One region of the Bacillus sp. ISL-77 genome, then DNA from elsewhere that is predicted to be linked to it. Evidence: riboswitches for the same ligand, from Rfam matches in the RefSeq annotation. Region 1 holds a riboswitch; each other region holds the start of a gene.
What was found. A riboswitch is a leader RNA that binds a small molecule or an ion and turns the genes downstream of it on or off. The one in region 1 is predicted to bind S-adenosylmethionine.
Positions count from the first base shown of each region.

Region 1 (9,924 bases):
TCAAAACCTTGTAAAGGAACATAACTATAGGTGTATAATTTTTTATTCTTTTTGCCTAGAGAATTAGCTGCAAAGCTTGCAACTGATCCTGAATCTAAACCACCGCTTAGATGGGCTCCTACTTTATGAAAGGTACGAATACGATCATTTACAGCCCTCTGAAAAATGTCTTTAAAAGCCTCTTCATATTCAAAGTTTGACTTTAATTGCAATTTTTCTCCTTCAGGCAACTTACAATATCTTGAAATATTTAATTTTCCCTTTACCATTTTTATAGAATGAGACGGAGGGATTTGCTGGATATCCTGAAAAACTGTTGAAGAAGGATCTACAGATTCGAACATACCTGGATTGGCCAAAAACTCTGCTATCCAATTCTCATTTAGTTTTTTCTCTATATAGGACAATTTCAACAATGGGTGAATAACTGTGCTAAATGCAAACCTTTGATGATTATGATGAAAATAGAGTGTCCTATTTCCTGAAAAATCCCTAGCCCCAAAAAGCTGCTGCTTTCTTTCATCCCAAATCATAAAGGCAAAATCACCAACCAAATACTTAGGTGATTCTTCTCCCCATTTATAATAAGAAAGTAAAATTAATTCGCTATCAGTGATATTTTTTCTCTTTCTATTATCAATTTGTAATTTTTCAAATAATTCGACCCTATTATCTATAATCGCATCGGCGGTTATCGCTAACTTTCGTTCATAATCATAATAAGGAAGTTTTTCACCTACTGACTCAGGTGTAATCCACTGTGCATGGCAACCAAGGAAGACTTTGTCACTATGCCAAGTTTGAATATCATCAGCCGGATATTTTTCTAGTTCTTTCATTATTCGATTTCCGTGCTCTAGATTGATAGGTTCATCGTTTAAATGATAAATTCCGGCTATCGCGCTCATCATTTCCTCCTGCCAGGCTAACAAATTTCATATTATCTATTACTTTAAAGTTTTTTATTAGTTCATTAAAAAGAACACTTAGACCATACTTAAGTTCAGGGAAATTCATTCGAATCAAAAGTCCCTAATTTTTGAATTATTTTTTAAGTTAAATAGTCTAAAATCTAATTAATCTTATAACTTATTACCTATATAATATTCCATATAAGTTCTTTATTACGAACATCCGATAAACTTATAATATAGCCTCATACTATCAGTGTCAACTATTTTTCATAAAGGAAGATTATATTTTAATGATCCGATATTTAACTCTAATTTCAACATTATTATATGGATTTATAAAAAGTAATTGACACTCCCATGGAATTGTAGTAAATTTTATAAATAATCTAAATATTACTTTCTTATCAAGAGAGGTTGAGGGAATGGCCCTGCGACACCTCAGCAACCATCAATGGCTCGCTATTGAAAAGGTGCTAAGTCCTGCAAATTATTCGCTAATTTGCGAGATAAGAAGAATGACAAATGTGTAATCTGACAAAAGTCTTCTTCTTATAGAAGACTTTTTTTATTTATATAAAACGAGGAGTGTGCATAATGTACAAAATTGAAACGAAACTTGCCCAAATTGGAAATCGCAGTGAAACAACAACTGGAACCGTAAATCCTCCTGTATACTTCTCAACAGCCTTCCGGCATGAGGGAATTGGACAATCAACTGGATTTGACTATACACGCACAGGAAATCCAACACGCCAGCTCCTTGAGAAAACAATCGCTGATTTAGAGAGTGCTGATCAGGGATTTGCATGCAGTTCTGGTATGGCTGCTATTCAACTTATCCTTGCTCTATTTGAATCTGGTGACGAATGGATCGTTAGTGAAGATTTGTATGGAGGTACCTACCGTCTATTAGAAAAGGGCTATAAAAAATGGGGCTTAACTACTCAATATGTGAATACCTGTTGTCCGGAAGAGATTGAAAAGAAAATTACCCCGCAAACAAAAGCTATTTTCTTAGAAACACCAACCAATCCGCTTATGCAGGAATCTGATATTGCGGCAGTTTCAAAAATTGCCAAACAGCACGGATTATTATTAATCGTGGATAACACTTTCTATACTCCACTGTTACAGCAGCCGATAACCCTTGGCGCCGATATTGTTATCCACAGTGCAACGAAATACTTAGGAGGTCATAATGATGTCCTTGCTGGTCTAGTAGTCGCAAAAGGAAAAGAACTTTGTGAAGCATTGGCCTTTCATCATAACGGTGCCGGAGCGGTTTTAAGTCCATTCGATTCTTGGCTATTAATGCGCGGAATGAAAACATTGTCCCTTCGAATGGAGAGACATGAAAAAAATGCAAAGAATATCGTTGAATTTCTTTCCAAGCATGGTGCAGTTACAGATGTGCTCTACCCAGGACGTGGTGGAATGGTTTCATTTAGAATAAAGGAAGAAAAATGGGTTAATCCATTTTTACAAGGGTTAGGGCTGATCAGTTTTGCGGAAAGTTTAGGTGGTACAGAAAGTTTTATTACCTATCCGGCAACACAAACTCATGCCGATATTCCAGAAGAAATTCGAATTCAAGCAGGTGTCTGCAATCGTTTATTACGTTTTTCCGTTGGAATTGAGGATTCACAAGATATAATTGAAGATTTGCAAAAAGCTTTTGCCCATGTTCAAGAAGGAGTGATTGCATAATGGCACACGAAGAGTATACCTTTGAAACCAGGCTCCTTCATAATAAGCATAAAATTGATCCCACAACTGGAGCAGTTAGTGTACCCATTCAACATGCATCCACTTTCCATCAATCTGATTTCGATCAGTTTGGCAAATACGATTATGGCCGTAGTTTAAATCCGACAAGGGAAGCACTTGAAGATGTGATTGCGGAACTCGAGGGCGGGATAAAAGGATTTGCCTTTGCATCCGGCATGGCCGCCATTTCGACGGCATTTCTCCTGCTTTCTGCCGGGGATCATATTGTCATTACGGAAGATGTCTATGGTGGTACGTTTCGAATGGTCACAGAGGTTCTTACGCGGCTCGGAATTGAACATACCTTCGTCGATATGACGAATTTAAATGAAGTAAAACAAGCCATTCAGGCAAATACAAAAGCGTTTTATGTGGAAACACCATCGAATCCATTAATGAAAGTGACTGACATTAAGGCAATTAGCAATTTAGCTAAGGAAACGGGCGCGTTAACATTTGTCGATAACACATTCCTTACCCCTTCCCACCAAAGGCCATTGGAGTTAGGTGCCGATGTCGTGCTCCATAGCGCGACGAAATTTTTATCGGGCCATAGTGATGTTGTTGCCGGACTTGCTGTCGTCAAAGACGAAAACTTGGCGAAAAGATTAGGTTTCTTGCAAAATGGGTTTGGGGCGATTTTGGGTGTTCAAGATGCATGGCTCGTTTTAAGAGGGATCAAAACGCTGCACGTCCGACTGGAACAATCACAAAAATCGGCTATTAAACTAGCGGAATTTTTAGATGCTCATCCGCTTGTTGAAAAGGTTCATTACCCAGGGTTGGAAAGTCACCCACAATATCAAATTCAGAAAGCGCAAGCAGCTGGTCCAGGAGCGGTCTTATCGTTTGAATTGGCTAATGAAGATGCACTTCGCACCTTTCTTGCCAATGTAAAAATCCCTGTATTTGCTGTCAGTCTCGGAGCGGTAGAATCGATTCTATCCTATCCAGCAAAAATGTCCCATGCAGCCATGCCTCAAGAAGAGCGAGAGAAGCGCGGGATTACAAATAGTCTGGTTCGATTATCGGTCGGACTTGAAAATCCTGATGATTTAATGAAGGATTTTTCACAGGCACTAGAGCACGTTCGCAAAACACAATTGGTATTACATCAAGGAGAATCATCATGAGTTTTTTAGATAAATTAAAAAATCAAATCTTAATTGCTGATGGAGCAATGGGCACTCTATTGTATTCCTTTGGTAAGGACAGTTGTTTGGAGGAATTGAATCTTTCCCAGCCCGGACACATCCAAACTATCCATAAAGCCTATATTGATGCAGGTGCTGACGTGATTCAGACCAATACTTATGCGGCAAACTATTTAAAGCTGCAGAGGTATGGTTTGGAGGATTCTGTAAAGGAAATTAACAGTGCAGCCGTCTCTATTGCCAAAAAGGCAGCTGCCCAAAACGATACGTACGTCCTTGGAACTATTGGTGGAAATCGAGGAATTAAGCCGGATTCCATTTCTATAGAAGAATTAAAGCGAAGCTTCCGGGAACAATTATATTGCCTCCTTCTTGAAGGAGTGGATGGCTTATTGCTTGAAACCTTTTACGATTTTGAAGAGCTTGAAACCGTTCTAACGATTGCTAGAAAGGAAACAAAGCTGCCGATTATTGCGCAGGTCTCCCATCAAGAGCCCGGGCTTATGCAGGATCGAACTCCTGTCAATGACGCCTTAAAAAGACTTGAAGGCCTGGGAGCCGATGTGGTCGGGCTAAATTGCCGTCTTGGCCCCCATCATATGCTATTAGCGTTAGAACAGATTGAATTACCAGCACATGCTTTTCTATCTGCCTACCCAAATGCCAGTCTCCCTGCCTATACGGACGGAAAGTTTCATTATGAAGGAGATGCCAATTATTTCCAAAATTCAGCAAAAGCTTTCCGTAATCAAGGTGTACGGTTACTTGGCGGATGCTGCGGAACCACTCCTGACCATATTAGAGCATATGCTTCTGAACTAAAAAACAGTGTTCCAGTCACTGAAAAAATAGTAAAATTAAAACCAAAGAAGATAATCGTTGAATCTCTTGCGCCAAAAAGGGAGTTTACTCCCCTGCAGGAACTCGTGAAAGAGAGACCATCAGTTATCGTTGAATTAGATCCACCTAGAAAACTAGATACAACAAAGTTTTTCCAAGGAGCTAAAGCCTTAAAAGAAGCGGGAATCGATTCGATTACCCTTGCTGATAATTCACTAGCAACGGTCCGAATTTCCAACGAATCGCTTGGCTATTTAGTGAAACAGGACTTAGGAATGCGGCCACTCATTCATATTGCGTGCCGTGACCGCAATATTATCGGCTTGCAATCGCATTTAATGGGTCTGCATACACTTGGGATGAATGATGTTCTTGCCATTACCGGTGATCCTGCAAGAGTTGGCGATTTTCCAGGTGCATCATCTGTTTACGATGTGTCCTCCTTTGAACTTATTCAAATGATTAAGCAGTTGAATGAAGGATTGTCTTTTTCAGGGAAAGATCTGGGGCAAAAGACAGACTTTAGCATTGCGGCAGCCTTTAATCCCAATGTCCGCTCACTGGAGAAAGCCGTGAAGAGACTTGAGAAAAAAGTTCATTATGGGGCAGATTACTTTATCTCCCAACCGGTTTTTTCAGAGGAAAAATTACTCGAAGTTTATGAACATACAAAGCATCTTGATGCACCAATCTATATTGGCTTAATGCCACTAATTAGCAGCAAGAACGCTGAGTTCCTCCATAATGAGGTACCTGGTATTAAGATTGCCGATTCAATCCGCCAGCGGATGGCCCAACTGAATGATCAACCGCTTCAAGCTGCCCGAGAAGGAATTGCCATTACAAAGTCACTAATCGATGCAGCCTTAGATCTATTTAACGGTATTTATTTAATTACACCATTTTTACGTTATGAATTAACTGCTGAATTAGCGTTATATACTCGTCAGCGGGCTAGTGAATTGAGGGGGAGCAACTATGCCGAAAACACCATTTTCTGAACAACTCAAAAAACGAATCCTCGTCATGGACGGGGCTATGGGGACAATGATCCAGCAAGCAAATCTTACCGCTGAAGATTTTGGCGGTGAGCAGTATGAAGGCTGTAACGAGCACTTGAATTTAACCGCTCCATCCGTCATTGCTAATATTCATCGTGAATACTTAGAGGCTGGAGCAGATATCATTGAAACCAATACATTTGGGGCGGCAAGCCTGGTTCTCGATGAATATGAACTTGGTTTTAAGGCCTATGAAATTAATAAAATAGCTGCCTTTCTTGCTGTGAAAGAAGCTTACAAAGTTTCAACTGATGAGTGGCCGCGTTATGTGGCAGGCTCAATGGGCCCAACAACAAAAACCTTAAGTGTAACAGGTGGAACTACTTTTGATGCACTTGCAGCCGCATACGAGGAACAAGCCATCGGCCTAATTGATGGCGGTGTCGATTTACTGCTTCTTGAAACGAGTCAGGATATGTTGAATGTGAAAGCGGGCTATGTTGGCATCGAAAGGGCGTTTGAAAAAACCGGCAAAACACTGCCGTTGTTTATTTCGGGGACAATCGAGCCAATGGGGACGACACTCGCTGGACAGTCAATCGAATCGTTTTTTATCTCTGTTGAACATATGAATCCCGTGGCCGTTGGACTTAACTGCGCAACAGGGCCTGAATTCATGCAAGATCATGTCCGCTCATTAGCAAATCTAGCATCAACAGCAGTCAGCTGTTATCCAAACGCAGGTTTGCCTGATGAAGAAGGTCATTATCATGAAACACCTGAGACTTTAGCTAAAAAACTGGCTGATTTTGCCGCCCATGGCTGGCTAAATATTGTTGGTGGCTGTTGTGGAACAACTCCTGACCATATTAGGGCGATTGCCGATGCGATGAAAGCCTACCAACCAAGAGAATTTAAGCCTTCATCAGTTCATATGGTTTCCGGGATTGAACCATTCATCTATGACGATCCAACGTTAAGACCGATTATGGTCGGCGAACGGACGAATGTGATTGGCTCACGTAAATTCAAGCGGTTAATCACCGAAGGAAAATTTGAGGAAGCGTCAGAGATTGCACGAGCCCAAGTCAAAGGCGGCGCGCATGTAATTGATCTTTGCCTCGCCGACCCTGACCGTGAAGAAATGGTTGATATGGAAAACTTCATTAAAGAAGTCGTCAAGAAAGTAAAGGCTCCCCTTGTGATCGATTCAACCGACGAAAAGGTCATCGAGAGAGCCCTTAAATATTCACAAGGAAAAGCAATTATCAATTCGATTAACCTTGAAGATGGTGAAGAACGATTTGAAGCAGTGGTCCCATTAATCCATCGCTATGGTGCTGCTGTCGTTGTAGGCACCATTGATGAGGAAGGCATGGGAGTAACTGCGCAGCAAAAGCTAAAAATTGCCAAACGGTCACATGATTTATTAGTGAACAAATATCATCTGAAGCCGCAGGATCTCATTTTTGATCCGCTCGTGTTTCCAGTTGGTACGGGTGATGAACAATATATTGGTTCCGCCAAGGCTACAGTAGAAGGCATCCGGTTAATCAAGGAGCAACTCCCAGAAGTACAAACGATTCTTGGAATTAGTAATGTTTCCTTCGGCCTCCCTCCAGTCGGTAGAGAAGTTCTAAACTCTGTCTTCCTTTACCACTGCACCCAGGCTGGACTTGATTATGCTATTGTTAATACAGAAAAACTAGAACGGTTTGCATCTATTTCAAAAGAAGAAGTTCAATTAGCGGAGGCTCTCTTGTTTGATACAACAGATGAGTCGCTCGCTACATTCACTGAATTTTACCGTGGCAAAAAGAAAGAACCGAAAACAACCGTTCCAAATATGACCTTAGAAGAGAGACTCGCCTATTATGTAGTTGAAGGTACGAAAGAAGGCTTGCTTCCAGATTTAGACCTAGCCCTTGAAACTTATCCTGCTCCGCTTGATATTATTAATGGACCATTAATGGACGGGATGAAAGAGGTTGGTCGTCTTTTTAACGACAACCAGCTTATCGTTGCTGAGGTGCTCCAGAGTGCTGAAGTAATGAAAGCAGCCGTATCGCATTTAGAACCACATATGGAAAAAGGCGATGTTTCTTCTACCAAGGGGAAAATCATTTTAGCTACCGTAAAAGGTGATGTGCATGATATTGGTAAAAACCTCGTCGATATTATTCTTAGTAATAATGGCTATGAAGTAATCGACCTTGGGATTAAGGTGAATCCAACTGACTTGGTTCAAGCCATTCTTAGAGAAAAACCAGACATGGTTGGTTTATCAGGTTTGCTGGTGAAATCTGCGCAGCAAATGGTGTTAACAGCACAGGATATGAAGGAATCCGGTATTGCAGTACCTATCCTCGTTGGCGGTGCGGCGCTGTCTCGGAAATTCACAGATACGAAGATTGCCAAGGAATATGACGGCCTGGTCCTTTATGCAAAGGATGCAATGAATGGTTTAGCCATTGCGAATCAATTGAATTCGGAAGAGGAAGTTCAGAAATTAATGCTTGAGAAAAATGAAAAGCTAGCCTCTTTAAATGTGCCGAGGGAGTATGAACGTCCATCCACTGTTTCCGTTGCCGTAAAACCGAAGCCAGCGGTATCGACAAAGGCTCCTGTATTTACGCCAATGGATACAAAGCGACATATCCTTAAATCGTATTCACTTTCTCATATCGAACCATATATCAATATGCAAATGTTGATTGGCCACCATCTCGGTGTAAAAGGGAAAATTGCGAAGTTATTAGCCGAGAAGAATGAAAAGGCAGTTAAGGTAAAAGAAGTGGTGGATCAATTACTAGCAAATGCTAGTGCAAACAATTGGATTAAGCCTGCCGCTGTTTATCAATTTTTCCCAGCACAATCCGATGGGAATAAGGTCATTATTTATCATCCGGAAAATCCTGATCAAATTTTGGAAACCTTCGACTTCCCACGTCAGGAATCAGCACCAGGTCTTTGCTTAGCTGATTTTCTAAAGTCAGTTGATAGCGGAGAAAAGGACTATGTCGGCTTCTTCACCGTCACGGCTGGTAGAGGAATTCGTGAAAAGGCAGATCAATTTAAAGCAGAAGGACGCTTTTTGGAGTGCCATGCACTTCAATCATTGGCACTTGAAACGGCGGAAGGCTTTGCGGAATTAATTCACCGGCAAATGCGCGATCGCTGGGGATTCCCGGATCCGCTCGATTTTACCATGCAGGACCGTTTTGCCGCACATTATCAGGGACAGCGTTTTTCGTTTGGATATCCAGCATGTCCAGAGTTAGAAGATCAGAGAAAGCTGTTTAAGTTGATTCAACCGGAAGAAATCGGAATTCAACTAACAGAAGGCTGTATGATGGAACCGGAAGCGTCTGTTTCGGCGATGGTATTTGCCCATCCAGAAGCTAGGTATTTTAATGTGTTAAGATAAGGATTTTATATGAGATTCCGCGGAATAAGTTCGTCATTCCGCGGAATTTTTCTTTTTCCGTGAGCACCTCTTGTCGTTATTCCGACAAAAGTGGATTGAATTCCGCCAAACTAGTTTGGGATTCCGCCAATGTTGTGTGGAATTCCGCCAAACCAAAACATGATTCCGCGAACCGGATTTACAGCCTTAAATCTGTGAGCCTTTCTTGACATATTCCAACAAATCCACTATAGTTACCTAGGTAACTAATTAGCAATTTTTGAGGTGACCTACATAAATGAATAGCCACGAATTATTCCATACGCTGCATCAGCTATCACGCCATCTTACCAATACACTCAATGAAGCATTAAAACCATTAGGGTTATACGGGTCACAATGGTCTGTCATTTTTGTTTTAAAAACCAAAGGCTCTTTAAGCCAAAAAGAACTTTGTGATTACTTATTTGTTGAAGCACCTCCAATGACCCGTACCATTCAACGGCTTGTTAAGCAAGGATACGTACGTCAGGTCCCCGGTAAAGACAAACGTGAGAAACTGATTCAATTAACAGATGTGGCGTTAAAGATGTTCCCCGAATGGGAAAGAAGAGTCTTTGAAACGAATCAGTCAATATTGAAGCATTTCCCAGAAACATCACAGGAAGAGCTTTTAAATTTGCAAAAAAGCTGGTTGCAACAGCTGTTATAAAAGGAGCGGATCATATGAATAAACCTAAATTATGGACGAAAAGTTTTATAAGTATTTCTTTAAGTAACTTCTTTCTATTTTTAACCTTTTATGTTTTACTTGTCACACTTCCTATATATGCGATACAGGA
Region 1 is NZ_JAGGQY010000034.1:41,951-51,874, reverse strand. Features, by position in the region: gene J7E77_RS13495 (asparagine synthase-related protein) at 1-908, opposite strand, end outside; SAM riboswitch class I at 1,313-1,427, shown strand; gene J7E77_RS13490 (methionine biosynthesis PLP-dependent protein) at 1,509-2,621, shown strand; gene metC (cystathionine beta-lyase) at 2,621-3,814, shown strand; gene J7E77_RS13480 (bifunctional homocysteine S-methyltransferase/methylenetetrahydrofolate reductase) at 3,811-5,676, shown strand; gene metH (methionine synthase) at 5,654-9,103, shown strand; gene J7E77_RS13470 (MarR family winged helix-turn-helix transcriptional regulator) at 9,381-9,794, shown strand; gene J7E77_RS13465 (MFS transporter) at 9,809-9,924, shown strand, end outside.

Region 2 (9,924 bases), on a different contig from region 1:
AAGTCCCCACTTTTATGTGCCTGAACTACGGCTTCAGCAGCCATCTTTCCTGATGACATCGCCATGTTCGAACCTTCACGATGAATGGCATTTACTAGCTGTGCTGCATCACCGACGACAATAACTCCATTACCAGCTACTTTCGGTACCGAACGATAACCACCTTCAGGAATAAGATGAGCAAGATACTCAGCAGATTCCCCACCCGCAAGCATTGGCTTGACCATGGGGTGAGTTTTTAAGTAGTCTAGAAGCTCATATGGCTTGATTTTCGCTTTTATCATGCTCGACAGTGTTGTACCAACTCCGATATTCAAGCTCTCTTTATTCGTGTAAACAAAAGCGGTTCCAAGATTACCCTTTGTTGAATCACCAAAGATTTCAATTGTACAACCCTGGTTATCTTCCAAATTAAAACGGTCATTTATTTTTTCTTTTGGTAAATTAACAACTTCCATTACTGTTAAGGCTACTTCATCTGGACGAAATTCTTTATGAAAGCCTAACTGTTTTGAAAGAAGAGAGTTAACACCGTCGGCAAGCACCACGACATCCGCATATACCTCTCCATTCGGACGATCGGTACGAACCCCGACAACCTTGCCATTTTCAACGATACATTCAGTTACTACCGTTTCATTAATAAGTAATGCCCCAGCGTCTACTGCCTTTTTAGCAAACCATTGGTCAAACTGAGCCCGAAGGACTGTAAAGTTATTATATGGTTCCATACCCCATTCAAGACCTTTATAGCCGAATTGAACGACAGATTCCTTATCCATCATCCAAAAGCGCTGTTCAATGACAGGTCTCTCAAGTGGTGCTTCTTTCCAAAATTCAGGAACTAATTCTTCCATTTGTTTGCGGTACAATACTCCGCCCATTACGTTTTTTGCTCCCGGGTATTCTCCACGTTCAATAAGCAAAACGTTTAGTCCATTTTTGGCACACGTGAGGGCACATGCACTTCCTGCTGGACCTGCTCCAACGACAATCACATCAAATTTTTCATGCATAGCTTATTTCACCACCTTTTTCAGTTCTAAGCTGCTTAAATTCCTCGATAAGTTTTGGGAGAATTTCCATAGCATCTCCTACGATTCCATATGTGGCAACATCAAAAATTGGTGCATTTGGATCTTTGTTTATAGCGATAATTAAATCAGAATTTTTCATGCCGACAACGTGCTGAATTGCACCAGAAAGTGCAATAGCAAAATAAATTTTTGGTGTAACTGTTTCACCAGTTTGGCCAATTTGAAGATGGTGTGGCATCCAGCCTGCTTCAACCACATCACGAGTACCTCCAACAGTCGCTCCAATCGTTTCCGCAAATTCATAAAGGAGCTGGAAGTTTTGCACATCTCCCATTCCTTTTCCTCCACAGACGATTACATGTGCATCAGCTAGATTGACCTTTTTTGTTACGTCATTCACAATTTGTAACACTTTTGTACGCATGTCTTCTTCTTGCAGTGATATTTTTTCTTCAATAATCTTACCTGTTCTTCCTGATACCGGTTCTAGTGCCTTCATTACCTTTGGTCTGACGGTTGCCATTTGCGGGCGATGTTTTTTACATAGGATTGTCGCCATGATATTACCGCCAAAGGCAGGTCTGCTTGCTTCTAGTAATCTATTATCAACATCCACATCAAGCATTGTAGTATCCGCAGTTAATCCTGTGTTTAAATCTGTTGCTACGGCACTAGCTAAATCTTTACCGTTTGGTGTTGCGCCATAAAGGATAATTTCTGGCTTATATTTTTCAGCGAGGAGCATTACGCCCTTCATATATGATTCAGTACGGTAATTCTTCAATACAGGGTGGTCGACCAAGTATACGATATCTGCACCATAAGAAATAATTTTATTTGCTAAAGGTTTTACTTCATTGCCTAGTAAAAAGCCCGCTAAAGGAACTTGTAATTTATCCGCTAGTTTCCTTCCAGCACCAAGTAATTCTAGAGAAACGCCTTCTACTTTACCATCGTTTTGTTCGATGAATACCCAGACTCCCCGATAATCGTCTAGATTCATGTATATTCCCCCCCATGACAAAAGATAATCGTTATTATTTAGATGATTGGATTGTTAACAGGTCCTTTTTCTCCATCAACAACGCCATTAGCTGGTTAACCTGTTCATCACTAGTACCCTCTAGTCTTTTCCCGCCTTCTGGACGTGGTGGCGTAAACATTTTTCCAACAATGGTTGGTGAACCTTTTAGTCCAAGTTGTGACCGTTCTACATTTTCAAAGTCACTTACTGCCCAAATAATTGGTTCGTACCTTGCCGCTTTAATCATGTTCGGCATTGGCGAATAGTCGATCTCATTAATTTCTTTTTCAACCGTCAATAAACATGGAAGATTGGATTGAATCAATTCATAGCCATTGGTTAATTTCCGTTTAATAAGAACGGTGTTTTCTTTCTGATTGACTTCAGGCACTTCAATTACATTAGTTATTGGCGGGATATCCATTCTTCTTGCAATACCAGGTCCAACTTGTCCTGTATCACCATCAATCGCGTGCTTCCCACAAATAATCATGTCAACTGGGTGTTCCTTATTGATTTTTTCTAAAGCTTTCGAAAGCGCATAACTAGTTGCCAGTGTATCTGCCCCTGCAAAGGCACGGTCAGAAATTAAATATCCTTTATCAGCACCTATTTCCACACTTTTCTTGATAATATCAGTCGCTTGCGGTGGTCCCATTGATAAGACGGAAATGGTACCTCCTGTTTTTTCCCTAATTTTTACGGCCTCCTGAACTGCATGGGCATCGTAAGGGTTCAAGATGGCTGGTGCACTGCGACGGTCGAGTGTGTTGGTTTTAGGATTAATTTTAATAATTTTTGTATCTGGTACTTGTTTGACACATACGACAATATGCATGTAGGACTTTCCCTCCTCCATATGATCTGAGATTATTGAAAGCGTTTGCTTCCTATGGTTTAAAAATGCTTTTATTTACGATATATGAATCGCAACACAAGCATAGTACCAAACAGTGATAGTTTTCTTTTTTTCTTTCTCGATTTAACCTAAAACTAGTGATCATTTAATATTCTTAAAAATCTTATGCAGTAGCTAAGTAGTAGTTTGTAAAAGTTGAAGTTATTACAGTTTGTGGTAAGATATGTAGTTAATCGTGATGTGAATATTAGATAAAGTAGTACTAATATAACTATATGAAATATTAAGATATAAACAATGATAAAAATCACAGCTACTGTCTAATATTGTAGATATTTGATTTGGATTAATTGGACAAGAAAGGAGATGTGTGATGACTGAAGTTATTTTTGGAAGTGTTCTTTCGGCGTTATCTACGGGGGCAGGGGCACTAATTATACTATTTATTCCTCATTCCATTACACATCGTTGGAAGGATGTTTTATTAGCATTTAGTGCAGGAATTATGATGGCAGCTGCTACGATTGGGTTGATCCCTGAGGCATTAAGAACAGGAGGCTTTGGTTCACTTTTTGTAGGAGTTTGTTTAGGAGTATGGGTGCTGACTCTTTTGGAAAAAAATATCCCTCATATTGACTTACAGCATAACAAAAAGGGAATTCAATTTGATGAGAAGGCGTTGTTAATTATATCTGCAATTACCCTTCATAATATTCCTGAGGGATTGTCAGTTGGCGTAAGCTATGCATCCGAACAGGGGGAAACTGGAAATTTAATTGCTTTAGCAATTGGGTTTCAAAATGCGCCGGAAGGCCTACTTGTCGCATTATTTTTAATCAATCAGCGAATTAGTAAACTGAAGGCCTTCATTATTGCAACCTTAACTGGAGCCATTGAAATCATTACTTCCTTTTTAGGGTATTTTTTAACCTCATTTGTTCAAGGGCTAGTCCCCTATGGTCTATCATTTGCTGCTGGTGCCATGTTATTTATTATTTATAAAGAATTAATTCCTGAAAGCCATGGCGACGGAAACGAGCGGGTATCCACCTATGCGTTTATCTTGGGGTTGCTTGTCATGGTGTACATTATTGATATTTTTTCATAAGTAATTATTTTACTAATCGGTTGAACAAAAAAAAATATCACTCTCTTACATAATTATCATTAGACTAAAACCTTCGGCCAAATCATGATCATTTGTTTAAAGGCAAATTTAATTTCTTCATTTGGCCTGGAGATTTGGTCCATTACTTTTTGATACTCATTTATTAATTCATCTAGCTCCTGGCTATATTTTATTGTCATCTCATTGGTAAATCCCTGTGTATTGGCGCTATTTATCATTAATTCCCTTTTAGCCTTTATCTCTTCAATCATTTCATTATGGGTATTACTATACTCGCACACAATTATCCCCCTACCTCTTACTCTATTACTGTAAACAACGAAAAATTAGACTACTTGATGAATTATGACAAGAATTTTTATAAAAGTAAACACAATCGCAAAAGTAGACAAAACATTCTATTTCTTTCGTTTTTCGACAAATTCCTCAAATAAATTCTTGTTTTTACGACAAAATTCATCTAGTTTGCAAGCGCTTTATTCTATTTCACCATACTTATATACATAATAAAAAAACTGGCTTGCAATAATCTGCAGCCAGTTTTAGTATCTGTTATTGATTTACTTCTTCTTTTTCGTAAATAGGTACCCATCCCTCGGTGGTAACAAAAATCCTTACAGCAACCACTTTCCGATCTTCTTCAAGGGTAAAATAGTGCCTTGTATTTTCAGGTACAGAAATCAAGTCTCCTGGATTGAGATGTACTTCAAAGAACTCACCATCTTTACCTTGGATAACAAAGACACCGTGGCCGCTGACTATGAAACGAACTTCATCATCTGTATGATGATGCTCATTTTTAAAGTTTGTCAGTAATACATCCAAATTTGGAGTATTTTCTGATAAAGAAATGACATCTTTCGCTTTGTAGCCACGTCTAGCAGAAATATCTGCGATTTCGCCTTCAAATGCAGCTAGAATTTCTGCCTTTTCTTCATCGCTTAAAAGATACTTTTCTACTAGTTCAGCGGGAAGCTTACTAATATCCCAATTTTCATAAATAACTTCCTGCGACTCCAGAAAGCTTGCAACCTCTTCTTGTTCATGAATTTGCTCTTCTCTGGTTTGAAAAGTAATATATGCCATTCTTCATCATCCTCTCATTTTTAATATTTTTTACACTAGTTTAAACAATTGATATGGTTTATGCTCTAGTAAGCGTAATTGGTAGCGGAATAAAAACTCTGACGCTTCAAGGATTTTTTTAGCCTCAAAGGCATTTCTCCCCCATACCGTTATTCCATGGTTGCGAATCAAGATAGCTCCAGTATCTCCTGAAACATGTTCAGAAAACTTATTGGCAAGTGTCGGGATATGGGCATCATTCCGAATGATTGGTATTGTTAAGACTGCGTCCTCTTCCCACTTATCAAAAGCCTTGATCAACTCTTGGCCTTTAAATGTGACCTCACCATTATCACCATAAACTTCTGAGATCACATTATTATCAATCGTATGCACATGGAGACTGCAGCCAGCATTGGTTCGACGGTAAATTTCGACATGAAGAAGTGTCTCTGCTGAGGGCTTTAAATGTGTTTCTTCAACTGCACGGCCAAATTCATCAACGAGTAAAAAATCTTCATCTGTTCGCTTCCGTTTATCCTTTCCACTTGCTGTTACTAAAAATTGAAGCGGATGATTACTTACTTTAATCGCCAGGTTACCGCTAGTACCCATAAACCAATCACGCTCAGCTAACTCATCCTTTACATCGGCTAATTCGTTCCATCTTTCATTTAGCATGTTAGTTCATCCACCTCAATTATTTTGTTAATCTCCTCGATACAATCGAAAAAGGAAGTAAATCCTTGATGATTGATTCCCCATTCCACACATTTTTCCTGAAGTAAATCTCTTGCTAACACAAAGTCCGCATGTTTTGCTGCCTCGAGATCGGTTACCGAATCTCCAATAACAATTTTGAAACGGTTTTCCTGAGTGTTTAATTTACGAATAATACTTGGTTTACAACATCCGCAATCATTGTTACATAATGAATCACATTCATTCGGCCATAGAATTTTTATTCTCTCGTCTGTAAAATCCGATTCATTGCAATAAACTCCATCAAATGGACCATATTTCTCCAAGATTGGATAAACAAAGAAGTCAATACCGCCACTAACAATATAAAATGGAATACCTTTTGCACGCGCAAATTCAACAAACTCTCCAAATCCTGGGCGAATCTTTGCATTTTCAATCGCAAACTCAGTCAGTTCATCCTTTAACCTACTTGGTAATAAGGAGAATAGTTTCCCAACTCCCTCATTGATCGAAATCTCACGTGAGAGGATTTGATCTTTGATCCGTTCCCACCCTTGAGGAGCAAACTTTTCCATCATGCTAATGATGTTATCACTTTCAGTTACCGTTCCGTCAAAATCACAAAAAATCACTGGTTTTGTCATACGGTCACCTCTGCATTACCCCATAGTTTTAGTGCCGTATGGAGCTCAGGATGCTGTTTTGCACCTTCGGCTAATAACTTTCCTTTAAGATTGGTATCAATCGCTTGACGGAACGCAAGGCCCCCTCCGCGTGCACCCTCTGGATGGCCATGGACCCCTCCGCCTGCATTAATGACAGAATCATTACCGAAGTCACGAATTAATAAAGGAACCAAGCCTGGATGAATTCCCGCTGATGGAACTGGGAATGACTTTTTAAAGGCATCTTCTACGGTTAACTCACTTGCAATCGACAGTGCTTTCGTCTTCTCTAACGCCAGGGTTCCATATGGGGATGGGAACAACGATAAATCAGCACCAGCATAACGAAGCAACTTTCCAAGCAATAATGAATGGGATAATCCATAAACTGGAGATGATGTAAAAGCACCACTAACTGCAGGATGTGCCATAAGCGGTAAGGCAATTTCATCGTCTTCTCTTAATTCCTGCAGGACGTCTATGCCATAGGAAAACACATTAAACAGTAAGAGGTCCGCTCCAAGCTCTGCAGCCTTCCTTGCTTTTTCCTTCAGCTGCGATGTTCTACCCGTTAGGTTAACTGCATACAAAGTTCGATGTCCTGTTTGGTCAAATACTTCTTGCAATGCCTTTTTTCCTTCGACAATTCTTTTTTCAAATGGTGTCAGCTCATTTTCAAAAAGGATTTCATCATCCTTCACAAAATCTACACCACCAAGGGCTTGTTGCTTTAATTGCTCAACTAAAAATGCGAGATCTTTACCGAGCACTCCTTTAAAGATACTCATTAAAAGCGGTCTATTATAAACGTTTAATTTCTTCCGAAGACCTTCAATTCCAAACCTTGGGCCAGGGAACTGACTCTTTAATCCATCATCAAACTGCAAATCTAGTAATTTTATTTTTCCATCTAATGAAAGCTTACCGAAAACGGTTGTTAAAATAGCAGGCAGGTCATTAGAAAAATTAATCGCTGGATAGGCTATGCGGATTAAAGATTGGTCACCTTTTTCTGCAGGTATCGTTTCAACTGATACCACACTGCCTTTATGCTTGCGTAATTGGCTTTGCTCTAGTTCAGGCAAGTTCGTCCATGAACCTACAGTTAATCCAAGTGCAATCTCTTCAGCCTTTTTGGTTGGTTTTTTTTCATCATGCAGTAAATATGTAGCAATTATTTTAGACATTCAAAAACACGTCCTTTCAAAAAACATAAAAACCTCTTCAACAAAGAAGAGGTTAGCCGCAAACTAACATCTTCTCATCTATCAGCTTGTTGCTGCAAGAATTAGCACCGTGCCTAAAACTGGTTTAAGTCGGTTGCCGGGCTTCATCGGGCTTTTCCCTCCGCCTGCTCTTGATAAGAAAACGATTCGTATTTTATAAAGTTTTTAATGTTGTTTAACTTTAATTTGCATTATCTCAAGAAAAATATAAAATGTCAATCGATTTAACAGAATATTTCCAAACGACTAATTCTTTCAACAGCTTCGGCTAATCGTTGTTCTGATGTTAATAACCCAACACGGACATATCCTTCTCCAAATTCTCCAAAGCCAATTCCCGGTGCAACCATGATATGTGCTTGTTCGAGTAAAATGTTAGCAAATTCCTCAGATGTTTTGCCCTCAGGAACTTTGAGCCACGCGAAAAAGGAACCCTTTGGCGCGGTGACCTTCCATCCCAATGAACGAAGCCCATCAATCAATACATTACGTCTTCGCTCATAAAGATCGTTTAGTTCCCGTACACAATCCTGAGGGCCCATTAAAGCCTCAGCCGCTGCCTCTTGTACAGCTCCAAATAAACTAACATAAAGATGGTCCTGTAAAAGTTCAATGCTAGAAATCACACTCTCATTCCCAACAGCAAAACCAACACGCCAGCCTGCCATATTAAAGGTTTTTGATAAAGTATATATCTCTATCCCAACCTCTTTAGCCCCTTCAACCTGCATAAAACTTATTGGTTTTTCACCATCGAAACCAATAGCACCATAGGCAAAATCATGAACAACACAAATATCATGATCTCTAGCTAGCTTAATAGTCTCATTAAATAATTCATGAGTAGCTGTAGCTCCTGTTGGATTATTAGGATAATTGAGGAACATTAACTTTGCTTTTGATAAAACAGACTTATCCAGTTCGCAATAATCCGGTAGAAAGTTATTTTCCTCTCGTAACGGCATCGTAACCATTTCAGCTTTTGCAAGAGCAACCCCAGACCAATAATCCGGGTAACCGGGGTCAGGTACAAGGATGGTATCCCCCGGATTTAATATGCATTGAGGAATTTCGACAAGTCCTGCTTTACCCCCAAACAAAATCGCCACTTCTTTATCCGGATCAATGGTCACTCCATATTCTCTTAAATAAAAATCAGCGGCAGCCTGTTTTAAATAACGATGTCCCTGAAAAGGAGAATATTTATGATTTAATGGATTCGCTGCTGCATCTTGAAGTTTTTTAACAATATGAGAAGGCGTTGGCTGATCAGGGTTGCCTTGCCCTAAATTAATCACATCAAACCCTTGTGAAATATATTCCCCTACTTTTTTAACAAGTGAAGCAAAAAATTGCTTCGGAAGACTAGTTAATAATTCTGATGGAGGAAATTGCTTCATTGTTCTCACCTGCTTAATTTTTTATAAGAATCATTGTGAAATTCTAGTCACAAATGATATAACTTTTATAACGGCTTGTAAAGAAAAAATTCCGAAATTTCAAACGAGGTGAAGATTCGTGAAATTAAAAATTTCATGTCTGCAAATGGATATCGTCTTCGGTGATCCCAATAAAAACTACCAAACTGCCGAAAGACTCATTGAAAATGCACTGACTGAACAACCCGATATCATTGTCCTTCCGGAACTATGGACAACGGGATATGACTTGACGCGCCTGAATGAAATTGCAGACCCAAAAGCAGTACAAACGATTGAATTTCTCAGAAAAGCAGCACAACAAAATCAGGTTCATTTCGTTGGCGGCTCAGTTGCGAACCGTGAAGAAACAGGAGTAAAAAATACTCTCCTCATCATCAATAAAGATGGCACGCTTGTACACCAGTATAGTAAACTACATCTTTTTAAACTCATGAATGAGCATGTTTTCTTAGAGCCTGGCGCCGAGAAGGGACTTTTTCAACTTGATAATCACCATTTTGCTGGGGCTATCTGTTATGATATCCGGTTTCCAGAGTGGATACGCGCTCACACATCCGAAGGTGCAGAAGCACTGTTTGTTGTGGCCGAATGGCCTGCACCTAGATTGTCCCACTGGAGGGCCCTTTTAATTGCAAGAGCAATTGAAAATCAATGTTATGTAATTGCCTGTAACCGTTCTGGAAATGACCCGAATAACCATTTTGCTGGTCACTCGATGATTATTGACCCGTGGGGTGAGGTTATTGCTGAGGCTGGAATGAAGGAAGAAATC
Region 2 is NZ_JAGGQY010000032.1:43,579-53,502, forward strand. Features, by position in the region: gene J7E77_RS12365 (FAD-dependent oxidoreductase) at 1-1,016, opposite strand, end outside; gene J7E77_RS12370 (electron transfer flavoprotein subunit alpha/FixB family protein) at 1,009-2,040, opposite strand; gene J7E77_RS12375 (electron transfer flavoprotein subunit beta/FixA family protein) at 2,075-2,899, opposite strand; gene J7E77_RS12380 (ZIP family metal transporter) at 3,294-4,028, shown strand; gene J7E77_RS12385 (aspartyl-phosphate phosphatase Spo0E family protein) at 4,088-4,330, opposite strand; gene J7E77_RS12390 (1,2-dihydroxy-3-keto-5-methylthiopentene dioxygenase) at 4,602-5,135, opposite strand; gene J7E77_RS12395 (methylthioribulose 1-phosphate dehydratase) at 5,166-5,795, opposite strand; gene J7E77_RS12400 (2-hydroxy-3-keto-5-methylthiopentenyl-1-phosphate phosphatase) at 5,789-6,463, opposite strand; gene mtnW (2,3-diketo-5-methylthiopentyl-1-phosphate enolase) at 6,460-7,671, opposite strand; SAM riboswitch class I at 7,743-7,851, opposite strand; gene J7E77_RS12410 (pyridoxal phosphate-dependent aminotransferase) at 7,935-9,110, opposite strand; gene J7E77_RS12415 (carbon-nitrogen family hydrolase) at 9,229-9,924, shown strand, end outside.
Region 2: linked by a shared signal. The riboswitch ahead of mtnW (2,3-diketo-5-methylthiopentyl-1-phosphate enolase) and the one ahead of J7E77_RS13490 (methionine biosynthesis PLP-dependent protein) in region 1 are both predicted to bind S-adenosylmethionine.

Region 3 (9,924 bases), on a different contig from region 1:
ATTCTCTGCTTGCCTTTTGCCAGCAAATGGACCAGAAAAAGGCACATGTGCTCCAATACCAATTTATTAATCAACAAAATCATCCAGCATTTATTATAGCGATTGAAAAAATATAGCAAACCAGGCTCGCGCCTGGTTTATTTTGTGATTAACCTTGTGACAAATGCCGGGACTGATTTTTGCACAGAACGGTAGGCAAGACCATTGAAATAAAAGAAATAACTAATCCAGCCGCCCGATTTAATAATGCCTTTTGCCAGTTTACGGACGTTTTTCTGTTTGCGGACCTTGGCATCTGATAAATAAATTCCTAACAGACCGCGATTAATCAGGCGATGGAAGTTCTTGTGCGGAAGGTATTCCGTGTGCCGGTCAGCTTCAACCACAAAATGCTTCAATCGCTGAAAAAGTTTTTCCTCACTTTGATAATAGGAACAAAAATTCAAGTCCCCTCCCGCGATGTCCTCCTCTTGATCAATAAAATAATCCAATAGAATATGTAAGCCCTGAATATATGGAAAGTACCCCTTCCTGATATTTTCTGCATCACGAAGCTGAAAATCATCACGAAGCGCATAGGATATGAGGCAAAAAATGCCTAAGGTAGAACCGGAACATGCCGAGAATTCATACCATTCCATTTCAGGCAGCTGGTATTGGTTGTTTTGAAACCATTTTTCAAGACGAGGGACTCTCTCCTCTTGAGTTACATGCTTGTGAATTTGTAAATCACAATAGTATTGGCAAAGCTCAAGCAAGTAATCTTTGATTCCATCATAATTATTTACTTCCCTAAGGACAGAACGACAGGTTTCCGATAAATCATACAAATAATTATCATCATCCTGATCCGTGCGGAGCCGGTAATAGTTTTTCTTGCCAGCCTGTAGAACAAATGCATCTGACATCGATTCATGGAGTGCTGCAAAATCCTCAGGATCAAGGGAAGTACTTCTGTCACAAAGATTATCTAGATAATCACTGATGGTTTGATAGGCAACGATAAATTTTATGGCTTTTTTATAGTCCTCTTTAGCAGTTAGTGCGAGGATGGCTCCACCTTCACAATGGAATGTTTTATGCTCAATGCTTGCGAGAGCTTGGGTTCTTAGCTCTGCATTCGGAATGTTTTCAGCACGGCTTTTCCAATAAGCCAATTCTTTGTGCACTGCTGGAAGTATTTTGCGATATACCCTAGACATAAGGGTGATTGGCATCATTGAAACCGACAACCTTTCTAAACAATATAACCTATTGCTTTTAATTGACTTAAAACAAAATCCTTTGCATACTCAAATACCTCTTCCCGCTCTGGTTCATTAAAGATTTCATGGTAACATTTCGGCCATTCCTTAAATCTTTTTTCAGATAATGGAACATGATTGAACCATTCTTTTACGGTGCCTTTATTTACAATTTTGTCATCTCCACCTTGCATGACAAGCATGGGAATATCCTGTATTTTTTCAAGGTCTTGAAATGCCTCTTTTATCGCCCCTACCAGTTCCCGATACCATCTGATCGATACCTTGGTAATATAGAGAGTATCATTTGAATCGGCTTCCCTTACTTCTTCGTTTCTTGTCGCCATTTGAACCGTCAATCCGGAATTCATCCGAAGTGAAGGGAAAACCACATTCAGACCATGCGATAGAATATCTAAAAATTTGGAAGGAGTATGAACTAACCCTAAACATGGGGAAGAAAGAATGACTCCAGCAACATTCAATCTTTCTTCCTGTAAGAGACGGATTGAGATCAAGCCGCCCATACTGTGACCAAGTAAAAAGACTGGTAAATCATAACGATAAGCAGCCTGTATCCAATCTTTCACCTCGAAAATATATTCATCAAAGGAATTAATATGGCCGCGGTTTGCTCTTGTTGTCATCCCTTGCCCCGGAAGATCTGCCATAATGATATGGAATCCAGCCGAACGCCACATTTCAATCAGCCAGCCATAACGGCGATGATGTTCCATAGCGCCATGGACGATCACGATTACAGCCTTCGCTTCTCCTTCTGCTTCCCACTTCCACATAGTTTTCCCCCCTGGAATTAGTTATTACCTATTGTTGGAAAAATTTCAAACTATCTTTAGTCCTTTTTTAATAAAAAAGAAAAATTTTTTGTGAATCACTTCATACTTCCGATAAAATAGAATCATCATGCAAAAGGAGCGAGAATAATGATTTATCCATTTAAAGGGAAGTATCCCCGCATAGCTGATACTGCTTATATTGCCGACTATGTGACGATTACCGGTGATGTTGAGATTGGCGATGAATCAAGTGTTTGGTTTAACACCGTTATCAGAGGGGACGTAGCCCCAACCATTATTGGTAAGAAAGTAAATATACAAGATAATTCTATCTTACACCAAAGCCCCAATAACCCGCTAATTTTAGAAGATGAAGTAACGATTGGTCATCAGGTTATTCTACACAGTTGTATCATTCGAAAAAAAGCGTTAATAGGAATGGGTTCCATCATTCTTGATAATGCTGAAATCGGCGAGGGTGCTTTTATTGGAGCCGGCAGTCTGGTTCCGCAAGGGAAAAAAATCCCCCCTAATACCTTAGCATTTGGCAGACCGGCAAAAGTTATTAGAGAATTAACACCAGAAGACATAAAAGATATGGTAAGAATCTCTACAGAATATGCAGAAAAGGGACAATATTATAAGTCGATCCAATCATAATTCTTAAAAAATAGGCTGTGTTAAAGGTCATTGTTGATTTTATTGCCAAGTTGGTTGGAGCGGAAGGTGCGAAGACTCCTGCGGGAGGACGGGGCAGGGGAGACCCCGCAGGCGCTTAGCGCCGAGGAGGCTCCCCGAACCGCCCGCGGAAAGCGAAGCACCTGGAGCGGAAATCAACTTGGCAATTGTAATAGAGAAAAAGCAAAAGCACCCAAGAAATTTGGGTGCTTTTACGATTAATTTTTCGATGTTTGCAGGGCCTTTTCTAGTGCGTAATCACGTTGAAAGGAATAGACATCTTCAACATATACTTGATGCCATACCATGAACATCAGCACAGTCCAAATCTTCCTGCTGTTATCGGCTTTACCTTGGCAATGGTCTTCAAGCAATTGAAGCACATATGATTTATTGATCAAATGATCCGTGTTGCTTTCGCGGATGATCTTCTTCGCCCATTCGTTCATTTCATCCTTTAACCAATGACGGATTGGTACAGGGAACCCCAGTTTCTTCCGATCAAGTACATGGGCAGGTACAACACCTTCGGCTGCTTTACGTAAGATATACTTCGTCGTTCCATGCACTGTTTTCAGGCTGGTCGGAATTTTTGATGCCACTTCGAAGACCGCTTTATCAAGGAATGGCACACGAAGTTCTAAGGAATGAGCCATCGTCATTTTATCGGCCTTCAGCAAAATATCGCCGCGCATCCATGTATGGATATCAATATACTGCATCCGGTCCACAGGATCATAACCACGCGATTCAGCGTAAAGCGGCTTCGTTATATCAGTGTAATCTAATCCCTCACGATAGACATTTAGTAGTTCGCGCTTTTCTTCTTCGGTAAACATTTTCGCATTACCAATGTAACGTTCTTCCATTGGAGTAACACCGCGTTCGATAAAGCTTTTTCCTCTCATTCCCTCAGGCATCATACCCGCGATCCCTTTTAAAAGCACTTTTCCTGCTTTCGGAATTTTATTAAACACCTCTAATGATTGCGGCTCGTGATAAATATTGTAGCCGCCAAATAATTCATCCGCACCTTCACCTGAAAGAACAACGGTTACGTGTTTTCTCGCTTCACGGGCAACAAAATAAAGCGGGACACAAGCAGGGTCTGCCAGCGGATCATCCATATGCCACATGATTTTTGGAATTTCATTCATATATTCCTGCGGTGAAATCACATAGCTGATATTTTCGACACCAAGCTTTTCAGCTGTCTCTTTTGCGACATCAATTTCACTGAATCCATTATGCTCAAAACCTACCGAAAAGGTTTTAATCGCAGGGTGATATTCTTTTGCAATCGATGCAATAATCGAAGAATCAATCCCGCCAGAAAGGAATGAGCCTACTGGAACATCACTGCGCATGTGCATTTTTACAGAATCGAACAGGACATCTTTAATTTCCTTGATAAAATCAGGTTCTGATTTGTGAACTGGTTTAAAGTGTGCTTTCCAATATCTTTTGATTTCCATTGGTGAGCCAATCTTTTTGGTAAAAAAATGACCTGGCTCTAATTTCTTAATACCATCAGACATGGTGGTTGGTTCAGGAACAAATTGGTAGGTCAAATAATGCTGCAAGGAATCATAGTTAAGAACATCATTTTCGAGCCCCAATAGAATACTCTTTTTCTCAGAGGCAAAAAATGTTCTTTCACCATCTTCAAAATAAAAAAACGGTTTAATCCCGAACGGATCACGCGCCCCATAAAGAGTTTGTTCTTGTTTATCCCAGATGACAAAGGAGAACATTCCACGTAGTTTTTCGACGGCTTTTTCCTTCAAATGGCTGTAGAGTGCAATAATAACTTCGGTATCGGAGCTAGTTGAAAAGGTTAATCCTTCGCTCAATAGTTCCTCGCGCAGTTCTACATAGTTATAAACTTCACCATTAAAGATAATCCAGTAGCGTTCATTTTCATACGTAAGCGGTTGATGACCACTCTCAATATCAATGATACTTAAACGGCGGAACCCAAATTGGATATGATCATCATAATAAAAACCATCATCATCCGGCCCGCGATGAGTTATAATATCGTTCATATTTTTAAATTGTTGTTTTTGCTCATCACTATAGTTTTGTGTTTTGTCGTGTACACAACCGATAAAACCACACATTATGTACTTCACCTCATTCTAAATATCCTTTAAAAGGACGTATTGCTCCAAAGCGCAAACGCCTTGCGCTGGAGCTAGACAGAAAAACATACTCTCTAATACTACCACTTTTTTTATAAAATTTGCACTGTGAACAATAGGCAAATTTAATATCATCATTTTTCACTTCTTTAGACCTGCTTAAACACTTCATTTTTTCAATTATTTGTTACTGTACAGGTAAATAGACGTACGAATAAAAACAGGAGTTACATGTAGTATGTAACTCCCTTTGTATTGTCTAGCTCCAGCGCCAAGGCGCTTCTGCTTTTCTATTTATAGATTTGCTTGTTGGCGTAATGTTTCTACTTTATCTGTGCGCTCCCAAGGAAGATCCACATCTGTACGGCCAAAGTGACCATAAGCTGCTGTTTGTTGATAAATTGGGCGACGAAGATCCAACATATTAATGATACCTGCAGGGCGAAGGTCGAAGTTTTCACTTACTAGGTCAACTAACACGTCTTCGCTCAATTTACCTGTACCAAACGTATCAACTGCAATCGAAACGGGTCTAGCAACTCCAATTGCATAGGCAAGTTGAACTTCTACCTTATCAGCAAGGCCAGCAGCAACGATATTTTTGGCAACATAACGTGCTGCGTAGGCAGCTGAACGGTCCACTTTTGTAGGATCCTTACCAGAGAAGGCACCACCGCCATGGCGAGCATATCCACCATACGTATCAACGATGATTTTACGACCTGTTAAGCCAGCATCCCCTTGTGGTCCGCCAATAACGAAACGGCCGGTTGGATTAATAAAGTATTTTGTCTTTTCATCGATTAATTCTTTTGGAACTACCGGATTAATAACATATTCCTTCAAGTTACGTTGAATTTGCTCTAACTCAACTTCAGGATTGTGTTGAGTGGAAATAACAATCGTATCAATGCGTACTGGTTTATCGTTCTCATCATATTCAACCGTTACTTGTGTTTTTCCGTCTGGACGTAAGTAATCAAGAACCTTATCTTTACGTACTTCTGTTAAACGGCGAGCAAGTTTGTGCGCTAGTGAAATGGGAAGAGGCATAAGCTCTTTTGTTTCATTACAAGCAAAACCAAACATTAAACCTTGGTCCCCTGCACCTATTGCTTCGATTTGTTCATCAGACATTTGACCTTCACGCGCTTCCAAAGCTTGGTCAACACCCATCGCGATATCTGGAGACTGTTCATCAATAGATGTTAAAACAGCACAGGTTTCTGAGTCAAAACCGAATTTCGCGCGATTGTAGCCGATGTTTTTAATCGTTTCACGAACAATTTTTGGAATATCCACGTAGGTAGATGTGGTGATTTCTCCTGCTACTAGCACTAGTCCTGTTGTTACTGAAGTTTCAGCCGCAACCCGGGCATTAGCATCCCTTGCTAAAATAGCATCTAAAATGGAATCAGAAATTTGGTCACAGATCTTATCAGGATGACCCTCAGTAACTGATTCAGAAGTGAACAAACGACGTTTTGTTGACATCTGAATTCCTCCTATAATATGAGATAATCGAGGTTTTAGGAAGGTTACAGGAATACTTCCTTAAACATCGAGAATTTGATACGGTACTCATTCCCTTAGTATGTAATAAACAAAGGATTTTTATTAGAGACTCTTTTCATAAAGGACTTATACAAAACAAAAAACCTTACCAGAGAGGAAAGGTTGTTCCGGGCCTTTCGCTCTTATCGTTCAAGGTCAAAGCCTTGCGTCAGATTAGCACCTTCGCATCCTGAAAAGGACCTTTTAAGTGGTCAATCTTTTCATACTGCAGGTTGCTGGGTTTCATTGGGCCTGTCCCTCCACCAGCTCAGGATAAGAGAGTATCCGTTCAAATTAGAATAATATCACACTGCCCAACAATGTCAATGAATTTTTTAAGAAATGTTTTTCAACAAAATGGGAAATATACGAAATATGTTAGTATCTTTTATAAATTTTTTTTATATCTTCAATTAAAGTTTTATAATATATAAATCCAGTTAAATAGGATACATCAATTCAGCTAATGTGTTATACTTTTTATATTATTAACAACCTAAAAACGAAATAAAGGAAGGTCTCATTAAATGAATTCTGTTGATACTCCTAATGAATTAAATCAATTGTTAAATGAAAGTCATGTTCATGTGCAATTATCTGTTCCTCAATTAGTTGAGAAAGTCTTAACCCGTCATGAAGGAGCATTAACTTCTACGGGAGCAATTAGTGTCGCTACTGGAAAGTATACTGGCCGGTCTCCACAGGATAAATTCATTGTTTTAGAAGATTCAACTAAAGACAAAATTGAATGGGGAACTACCAATCAACCAATTTCAGAGCCGGTTTTTACAAAGCTTTATCAAAAGGTCATTAATTATTTACAACAGAAAAATGAGATTTTTGTTTTTAAAGGATTTGCGGGTGCTGATAAAAAATCACGTTTATCCATCCAAGTGGTAAATGAATTAGCTTGGCAAAATTTATTTGTACACCAGTTATTTATTCGCCCGTCGGATGATGAACTACTTGCCCATGATGCTGGATTTACCGTTATTTCTGCACCTAATTTCAAGGCAGATCCGGCTATCGATGGTACCAACTCGGAAGCTTTTATTATGATTTCTTTTGAAAAAAGAATTGTTTTAATAGGTGGTACAGAATACGCAGGGGAAATGAAAAAGTCGATTTTTTCTGTAATGAATTATTTACTGCCTGAAAACAATATTTTTTCGATGCACTGTTCTGCCAATGTTGGGATTGAAGGCGATGTAGCTTTATTCTTTGGCTTGTCTGGAACTGGCAAAACAACCTTATCAGCGGATTCCAATCGTCGATTAATTGGTGATGATGAGCACGGTTGGTCCTCCAATGGTGTCTTTAATATCGAGGGGGGCTGCTACGCAAAATGTATCAATCTTTCTCGTGAAAAGGAGCCGCAAATCTTTGATGCCATCCGCTTTGGAACTGTCCTAGAAAATGTAACATTGAATCAGGAATCAAGAATCTCTGATTATGATGATGGAACGTTGACCGAAAATACACGTGCCGCTTATCCGATTGACGCAATTGATAATATTGTTCAACCAAGTATCGCTGGCCATCCAAATACGATTGTCTTTTTAACCGCTGATGCATTCGGTGTCTTGCCTCCAATTTCAAAATTAACAAAGGAACAAGCAATGTATCACTTTTTAAGTGGCTACACCTCAAAACTAGCCGGAACAGAGCGTGGAATAACGTCACCACAAGCTACCTTCTCCACTTGCTTTGGTGCTCCATTCCTGCCGCTGCCTGCGACTCGTTACGCAGAAATGCTCGGTGAAAAAATACTTGAGCACAATGCCAATGTTTTTCTTGTCAATACTGGCTGGACCGGCGGCGAATATGGGGTCGGTAATCGAATGAAACTTTCCTACACGCGCGCTATGGTTGAAGCCGCTCTTGAGGGAGAATTAAACCATGTGGAGACTGTCAAGGACGCGATCTTTGGATTAAATATCCCGCTCCATATTGCAGGTGTACCAGACGAAGTCCTACAGCCGATTAAAACTTGGTCGGATTCGCAGGCATATGAAAAGAAAGCAAAGGAATTAGCCGCAAAGTTCCGCGAAAACTTTAAAAAGTTCACTAATGTTTCACGTGATATTGAAGAAAAAGGCGGACCAATAGCATAATATCGAAAGCCCATATCGATTCGATATGGGCTTTCTAATCTCATTAGTTAGTCGAATTTAATGATATTAATTGATAGGTTATGGTCGTGCTGTTATTTTGCAACTCGACTTTTTTTATCAATGCGGTACCACTTGAATCACTATCGATTGTTTTTCTTACATCAATCGGAATCTCAATTGGATAAAGTCTGTACCCTTCTTTTTCTAGCAAAAAGACGTTTTCCTCCACTCGTTTTTCTCTACCTTTAGTTACAATCATCGTATTTAACTCAAGAGGCATACCCACAAACATCCGCTCCTCTACTTGTAATACCTATATATTATCATCTTTTACGGTGACTTTTCATCCACTTCGTTAAATCATTCACGACTTTTCTATTTAATGCTGGTGGGAAGTAATGTGTAAATTCGTTAAAATACCATGCTTCGACTGGTTTTTCTACTAACCTCAGCCTTCTTTCAAGACGATACGCGTGCTCCACCGAAACATTTCCGTCTTTAGCACCATGGATAATCAGGACAGGGGCTTTGATCTTTTCTATTTGATAAAGAGGGGTCCTGTCTTGATACCGTTCCGGAAATTTCTGAGGGGTTCCGCCAATGACCCTCTTCATCATTCTCCGTAAATCTTTACGTTCCAAATAGGTGAGGGACATATCACTGACCCCGCCCCAGCTGACAACAGACGCGGTCTCAGGGAATTCAATTCCTGTCAAAAGCGCCATTACACCACCCCGCGAGAACCCAAATATATGTATTTCACGTACTCTGGGCATAGATTTTAACAGCAAAAAGGCGGAAAAGGCGTCTTCCCTGTCGTCCCCGGCAAAATCCTCATTGCCTTCCCCACCTTGATTTCCACGATAATAAGGCGCAAAAACAACAAAACCCTCAGCTGCGAACTGGGCAATCCTTGCTGGTCGAACTTTACCAACATTTTTAATGCCGCCGCGTAAATAAAGGAATCCATCATACTCACCTTCCCCAATCGGTTGCGCAAGCATGCCTTTCACTCGTAATCCATTGGAAAGGTAAGTGATTACTTTTAATTCAATATTGGGATTTGGAGAAGGAAAGCGCGTGATATCAACAATCTTTCCATCATTGTATTGGCTCATCAGCAAAACTTCCCTTTTTTATAAAATTTATTCTCTCTAGGCATTCACACATTTTTCTCCTCTTCATACGATATCTTAGGCAATTAGCCCAGATTTTTTATGATAAATAAGGAGGCTCGCTTCATGAAAAAATCGTTAAAGTTCAGTTTCTCCTTTCTGCTCATCACTATACTTATGTTTTCACTTGTCGCTTGTAATAGCTCCACAAAAAATGAAACAAAGAAACTTGAGAAAGTTCGAATCGCTGAAGTTACCCGGTCCATTTTCTATGCCCC
Region 3 is NZ_JAGGQY010000104.1:16,522-26,445, forward strand. Features, by position in the region: gene mnmM (tRNA 5-(aminomethyl)-2-thiouridylate-methyltransferase MnmM) at 1-116, shown strand, start outside; gene J7E77_RS30060 (tetraprenyl-beta-curcumene synthase family protein) at 138-1,220, opposite strand; gene J7E77_RS30065 (alpha/beta hydrolase) at 1,238-2,041, opposite strand; gene J7E77_RS30070 (gamma carbonic anhydrase) at 2,189-2,701, shown strand; gene asnB (asparagine synthase (glutamine-hydrolyzing)) at 2,938-4,842, opposite strand; gene metK (methionine adenosyltransferase) at 5,158-6,357, opposite strand; SAM riboswitch class I at 6,558-6,697, opposite strand; gene pckA (phosphoenolpyruvate carboxykinase (ATP)) at 6,945-8,531, shown strand; gene J7E77_RS30090 (DUF2584 domain-containing protein) at 8,575-8,817, opposite strand; gene J7E77_RS30095 (alpha/beta hydrolase family protein) at 8,855-9,649, opposite strand; gene J7E77_RS30100 (ABC transporter substrate-binding protein) at 9,824-9,924, shown strand, end outside.
Region 3: linked by a shared signal. The riboswitch ahead of metK (methionine adenosyltransferase) and the one ahead of J7E77_RS13490 (methionine biosynthesis PLP-dependent protein) in region 1 are both predicted to bind S-adenosylmethionine.